DNA from 2 places in the Caulobacter sp. GW821-FHT09B08 genome. Region 2 is predicted to be linked to the other one. Evidence: riboswitches for the same ligand, from Rfam matches in the RefSeq annotation. Region 2 holds a riboswitch; the other holds the start of a gene.
What was found. A riboswitch is a leader RNA that binds a small molecule or an ion and turns the genes downstream of it on or off. The one in region 2 is predicted to bind ZMP and ZTP.

Region 1 (3,400 bases), 160 kb from region 2:
TCACAGCCATCGGCGCGTCCTGTAGCTCTCTTCGACCGCGTCGGCTGGAGGGAGGGGCGATGACGAGCCTTTCCGCGCTGCAGCCGATCCTGCGGACCGCCATCGATCCGGTGGTGGTGCTGGACCTGGCCGGCACGATCCTGGACTGGAACGCCCGCGCCGAGACCGCCTTCGGCTGGTCCCGCGACGAGGTGGTGGGCCAGAACCTCATCGACCTCCTGGCCCCCGCCCCGCGCCGCGAGGCTTATCGCCAGATCCTGCTGAACCGCTTCGCCCTGGCCGAGCCGCCGCTCAAGCGCCAGGGCTCGCAGCTGATGGGCGTGCGGCGCGACGGAGTCGAGATCCCCATCGAGATGTCGCTGGCCGCCTTCGGCGAGCCGGAAGAGACCGTCTATCTGGGCTTCATCCGCGACGTCACCGACCGGCTGGAGATCCATGAGCGGCTGCGCGAGAGCGAGCAGCGCTTCCGGGCCATGGCCGATTCCGCGCCCGCCCCGGTCTGGATGACGGCGGCCGAGGGCGGCGTCACCTTCGCCAACGAGGCCTTCGCCGCCTTCGCCGGGGTGCGGCCCGACCAGCTGCTGGGCGACGCCTGGATCGGCCTGATCCACCCCGACGACATCCCCGGCGTCGCCGCCAGGCGCGCCGCGGCGCGCGAGGGCCCGGACGCCTACGGCTTCGAGGCCCGCTTCCTGTGCGGCGACGGGGTCTATCGCTGGATGGTGGCCAACGCCCGGCCGCAGATCGACGCCCACGGCCACTTCCAGGGCTATATCGGCATGGCCATGGACATGACCGAGACCAAGACGGCCGAGGCCCGCCAGCGGCTGCTGATCAACGAGCTGAACCACCGGGTGAAGAACACCCTGGCCTCGATCCAGTCCATCGCCCGCCAGACCCTGCGGCCGGACGAGACGCCGGTGCATGTGCGCGAACGGCTGATCGACCGCCTGCTGGCCATGTCGGCGGCCCACGACGTCCTGACCCGCGAGAGCTGGGAGGGGGCGGGGCTGGAAGAGATCGTCCGCCAGGGCCTGGCGCCGTTCGTCGACGACCAGGACTCGGTGCGCATCGCCGTCGGCGGCCCGCCCCTGCGGGTGGGCGCCAGCACGGCCCTGTCGCTGGCCCTGGCCATGCACGAACTGGCCACCAACGCGGTCAAGTACGGCGCCCTGTCGACGCCCGAGGGCCGGGTGACCATCGCCTGGGAAGCGGAGGGCGAGCACGCCATCCAGACGTGGACCGAACGCGACGGCCCGCCCGTGACGCCGCCCAACCGCAAGGGCTTTGGGACGCGACTGCTGGACCGGGGGCTGTCGGCGGACCTGGGCGGCCAGCCGAAGCTGAGCTTCGAGGCCGAGGGGGTGCGGGCGGTGCTGCCGGTGAGACTGGGGTAGCTCACCCACTTGCCCCCACCTGACCGCTGCGCGGTCTGTCCGCCCCCGTAGGGGGCGGAGGACGGAAAGCGCGCGCCCTCTTCCCCCTCCGGGGGAAGACGACCGCGAAGCGGTCCGTAGGGGGCAAGTGATCGCCGCACGACCGACCGCAATTGACTCCCCCGCCCGCCCCCGTATTTTCCGCGCCGTTCGCGTGACTGGCGCTAGTGATGGGCAACCATCGGGGAGCGCGAACCTCATATGCCGCGCGCCTGGGCTCCCACACTGTTCTGAAAAGACCTCACAGGAGTCCGCCGTGCCCGCCGCCCCAGACTATCCGTCCGCCCCCGATCTCGTCGTCCCCAAGCGCGCCCTGCTGTCGGTCTCCGACAAGACGGGCCTGGTCGAGGCGGCCAAGGTCCTGCACGAGGCGGGCGTCGAGCTGGTTTCGACCGGCGGCACCAAGGCCGCCATCGCCGCGGCCGGCCTGCCGGTCAAGGACGTGTCGGACCTGACGGGCTTTCCCGAGATGATGGACGGCCGGGTCAAGACCCTGCACCCCATCGTCCACGGGGGCCTGCTGGGCGTGCGCGACGCGCCCGAGCACAAGCAGGCCATGGCCGACCACGGCATCGGCGGCATCGATATCCTCTACGTGAACCTCTATCCGTTCGAGGCCACGGTCGCCAAAGGCGGCAGCTACGCCGAGTGCGTCGAGAACATCGACATCGGCGGCCCGGCCATGATCCGCTCGGCGGCCAAGAACCACGGCTATGTCGCCGTCTGCACCGACCCGGCGGACCTGGCCGAGGTGCTGGAGGCCCTGAAGGCCGGCGGCGCGACTTCGTTGGAACTTCGCCAGACGCTGGCGGCCCGCGCCTATGCCCGCACGGCGGCCTATGACGCGGCGATCTCCAGCTGGTTCGCCGCCCAACTGGGGCAGGACTTCCCGGCCCGCAAGGCCATCGCCGGCGAACTGCGCCAGGTCATGCGCTACGGCGAGAACCCGCACCAGAAGGCGGCCTTCTACACCTTCCCCAATCCGCGTCCGGGCGTGGCGACGGCCAAGCAGCTGCAGGGCAAGGAACTCAGCTACAACAACATCAACGACACCGACGCGGCCTTCGAGCTGATCGCCGAGTTCGACCCGGCCCAGGGCCCAGCCGTGGCGATCATCAAGCACGCCAACCCCTGCGGCGTGGCCGTGGGCGCCACCCAGCGTGAGGCCTATGAGCGGGCCCTGGCCTGCGACCCCACCAGCGCCTTCGGCGGCATCGTGGCGGTCAACAGCCGCCTGACCCGCGAAGCGGCCTTGGCAATGGTCGAGATCTTCACCGAGGTGGTGATCGCCCCGGAAGCCGACGACGACGCCGTCGAGGTGTTCGCCGCCAAGAAGAACCTGCGCCTGCTGGTCACCGGCGGTCTGCCCGACGCCCTGTCGACCGGCGACACCTTCAAGAGCGTGGCCGGCGGTTTCCTGGTGCAATCCCGCGACGACGCTCGGATCAAGGCCTCGGACCTGAAAATCGTCACCAAGCGTCAGCCGACGGACGAAGAGGTGCGCGACATGCTGTTCGCCTTCACCGTGGGCAAGCACGTCAAGTCCAACGCCATCGTCTATGCCCGCGCCGGCCAGACCCTGGGCGTCGGCGCCGGCCAGATGAACCGCAAGGACTCGGCCCGCATCGCCGCCCTGCGCGCCGCCGATTTCGGCCTGGACCTGAAGGGCTGCGCCTGCGCCTCGGAGGCCTTCTTCCCGTTCGCCGACGGCCTGATCCAGGCGGCCGAAGCGGGCGCCACGGCGATCATCCAGCCGGGCGGCTCGATGCGCGACCCCGAGGTGATCGAGGCCGCCGACAAGCTGGGCCTGACCATGGCCTTCACCGGCGTGCGGGTGTTCCGCCACTAGAGCGAAGATCGGCGGGCGCGCCTGTGCTAGCTAGGGCGCCCGCCGATCCACGAAGCAGTCCCGATGTTTTCCAAGCCCCGCTCAGACCTCGTTCCCAACACCGCCGCCTATGAGA
Region 2 (3,400 bases):
GGGGCGCGTCGGGATGCAAGACGACCAAAGACGAATTCGCTGCCAGCGACATGGGGCGCAGAAACCCGCCTTCGTCTGCCAGCACCTGGTGGAGGGCGCGGGGCAGGGGTTCAACGAGCCCTGCGGCCCGCAGGACGCCGACGCCTCGGACGAGCAGGCGGCCTGGTGCGACCGCTGCGAGACCGCCCGCCTGGCCGGCGGCGGCTGGACGGCCAAAGCCGAAGCCGAGGCCGGGATCAACATGGTCTGCGAAGTCTGTTTCGAGGCCTCGCGGGCGCGCAACAGCCGCTGGACGGCCGCGTCGCGCCGCTGGGGCTATTCCTGATCGCGGGCGGCTCTAGCGCCGGGGCGTGACCTTCACCACGGCGGCGTCGGGCGCGCCGTTGCCGCCCCGGCAGGCGGCGAGCTTGAAGTCCAGGTCCATGCAGACCCAGACCTCGGTCAGCCGGCCTTCCTTGACCCGCACGTTCAGGCCCTCGGCGGTCATGCCTCGGTTCTTCTTCAGGAAGGCGGCCCGGATCTGGCCGGCGGTCATGGTCTCGGTTTTGCCGGACTTCAGGTCCGGAACCTTGATGCTGTCACGCACCGCCCGGGCCTTCTTGAAATAGGCCTCCGGCGTGTCCCAGCCACAGGTGCCGTGCGCCTGCCACTCGTGCTGCAGCAGCCAGGGCGAGGGGGTCATGCACAGGTTGGCCTTGACCGTGGCCACGCTCATCGACGGGCTGGGGCGGCAGTAGCGCGGATGGACCTTGTCGGGTCCGTTGGGCCACAGGCCGTGGACCGTGAAGCCGAAGTTGTTGGTCTCGCACTGGATCTTCTTGTCCGACTCCGGGATGCCGCCCCGGCAGGCCTCGGGCGACCAGTAGAGGGCCAGCAGGTGGGCGGCGGTCGGGATGTCGGTGTGGATCTCGCCGGCGGGCGGAATCTCGGGCGCGGCCGGAACCACGTCCTTGGGGACCGCGCAGGACTTCAGGTCGGAGGCCTGGGCGGCGCCGGCCAGGGCCAGGGCGGCGAGGGCGGTAGTCACTGCGGTGAACTTCGATGTCATATGCGGCGCTCTACTCATCCCAACATCCCGGCGAAGGCCGGGACCCAAGCCGAGTCTGTCATTACGCGTCGAGCTTGAAGCGGCCAAGACAGCTTGGGTCCCGGCCTTCGCTGGGATGTTGCGATTTAGGAGGAAGCCCTAACGCCGCGCCTCGGTCGCCATGCGTACGGCGAGGCCGCCCAGCACCGTGGCCATCAGCCAGCGCTGGATCAGGGCGAAGCTGGGGCGCGTGGCCAGGAAGGTGGCGATGCTCCCGGCGGCCAGGCAGATGGCGCCGTTGACGCTGAGGCTGATGACGATCTGGGTGAAGCCCAGGGCCAGCGACTGGGTCAGGACCGCGCCGTGGTGCGGGTCGATGAACTGCGGCAGCAGCGACAGGTACAGCATCGCCGCCTTGGGGTTCAAAAGGTTGGTCAGGAAGCCCATGCTGATCAGCTTGGCGGGGCTGTCTTTGGGCAGTTCGCGCACCTGGAACGGCGAGGCGCCGCCCGGCTTGATCGCCTGCCACGCCAGCCACAAGAGATAGAGCGCTCCGCCGAACCGCAGGATGTCGTAGGCGATGGGGGCGGCCATCAGCAGGGCGGTGATCCCCAGGGCCGCGCAGACCAGATAGACCACGAACCCCGCCGCCGTGCCGATCAGCGACACGATCCCGGCCCAGCGGCCCTGGCAGATCGAGCGGCTGACCAGATAGATCATGTTCGGCCCGGGGGTCAGGGCCATGCCCAGGCAGACCAGCGAGAAGGCGATCCAGGTCTTGGTTTCGGGCAGCAGGGCGTGGCTCATGGGCGGTCTCCGCGTCGAGGTTGGGCGCCCAGGCGAACGGCTCGTGACGTCCGCGCTCCCCCAGGGTTCTCCCTGCGATCGCCAGTCACGCGGACGAACGGTGTGTACACGGCTTTGCGGTGAAGGTTTAGGGGGCGTCTGGGCCGGGGACACGCCGCGAGGGCATGTCCCCGGCCGCGCGCCTACGTTCCTTTTTGAGAATGATTATCATTTCTATGTCGTCCCGGCCCCGCTAAGGAACATCCATGCCTGCCCATCCCCTGGGCTGGCAGCCAACCCTGACTTCCAGTGTCGCGGACGACCCTTCTCCTCCCCGGAGCGGTCGTCGTCGGCGTCCAAGCCTCGCCCGGGAGCGGCCTCCCGGGCGAGGCGCCCTTTTTCCGGGCGTTTCAGTCGGCGTACGCGGTCGGCGAACATTGATCGCCAACGCCAACCATAAGTTTACTCTTGAGCTTCACGATCCGGCGTCCGTTCCCTGGAGCCGCGATGTCTTCGCCCCCCACGTCCGCACGGTTGAGCGACGCCGAGAGCGCGCGGTGGTTCTTCGACCACTCGCACGATCTGTTCGCCGTGGTCGCGCGGGGACGGTTCGCGACGGTCAATCCGGCCTGGACCCGGGTGACCGGCTGGACCCGCGACGAGCTGCTCGGCCAGCCCGCCCTGCGCTTCGTGCACCCGGATTCGCGCCAGGACTTCATCGAGACCGCCGCCCTGATCCGCGCCGCCGGCGAGGCCCTCAACCGCCTCAAGGTGCTGTGCAAGAATGGCGGCTGGGTGTGGCTGGAGAGCCAGGCGCGGCTGGGCCCCAACGGCGAGATGATGGGCGCCCTGCGCGACGTCACCGCCGACATGGCCCGCCGGGCCGAGCTGGCCGCCGCCCGCCAGACCCGCGAGCTCCTGGCCTCGTCGGCCGGCATCGGCGTGTGGAGCTACGAGCCGCACGGCCAGCACATCGAGTGGTCGCGCGACATCCTCAACGCCACGGGCCTGGAGCCCGAGGACATCGCCCAGCCCGACCAGTTCTTCGACCGCCTGGAGCCCACCCAGCGCGACGAGCTTCAGCAAGCCTTCGACCGCGCCGTGCGCACCGGCGAGGGCGGCACGATCGAGCACCGTCTGCGCGGGGCGGGCGAGCAGTGGTTCACCTATCGCGCCACCTTCCGCACCGAGCCGCGCGCCGACGGCCTGCACGCCCTGAAGGGCATCTCGCAGAACGTCACCGACGTGGCCCGCACCCGCGACGCCGCCGTCTGGGGCGAGCGCCAGGCCCGTCGCCTGGTCGAGGAGGCGCCCTTCGCCGTGGCCCTCTACGACACCGACCTGCGCCTGCAGGTGGTCAGTCCGCGCTTTCTGGAGATCTTCCAGGCCACCGAGGAGGGCGTGATCGGCCGCAGCCTGCACGAGCTGACCAACGGCACGCGCACCCGCTTCGTGCAGGCCGTCGAGCGCGCCCTGGCCGGCGAGACCGTCCTGCGCCGCGAAGACCAGCTGCAGGACGGCAAGGGCCAGACCCACACCCTGCGCTGGGAGGCCCGTCCCTGGCGCGACGCCGACGGCGAGATCGCC

Region 1: linked by a shared signal. The riboswitch ahead of purH (bifunctional phosphoribosylaminoimidazolecarboxamide formyltransferase/IMP cyclohydrolase) and the one ahead of AC07OA_RS21270 (LysE family translocator) in region 2 are both predicted to bind ZMP and ZTP.

The regions. Positions count from the first base shown of each region.
Region 1 is NZ_JBWKPL010000008.1:59,874-63,273, forward strand. Features, by position in the region: gene AC07OA_RS20525 (sensor histidine kinase) at 60-1,397, shown strand; ZMP/ZTP riboswitch at 1,581-1,661, shown strand; gene purH (bifunctional phosphoribosylaminoimidazolecarboxamide formyltransferase/IMP cyclohydrolase) at 1,693-3,285, shown strand; gene AC07OA_RS20535 (phosphomannomutase/phosphoglucomutase) at 3,349-3,400, shown strand, end outside.
Region 2 is NZ_JBWKPL010000008.1:222,043-225,442, reverse strand. Features, by position in the region: gene AC07OA_RS21280 (hypothetical protein) at 14-325, shown strand; gene AC07OA_RS21275 (ribonuclease T2) at 338-1,048, opposite strand; gene AC07OA_RS21270 (LysE family translocator) at 1,187-1,819, opposite strand; ZMP/ZTP riboswitch at 1,854-1,933, opposite strand; gene AC07OA_RS21265 (PAS domain S-box protein) at 2,321-3,400, shown strand, end outside.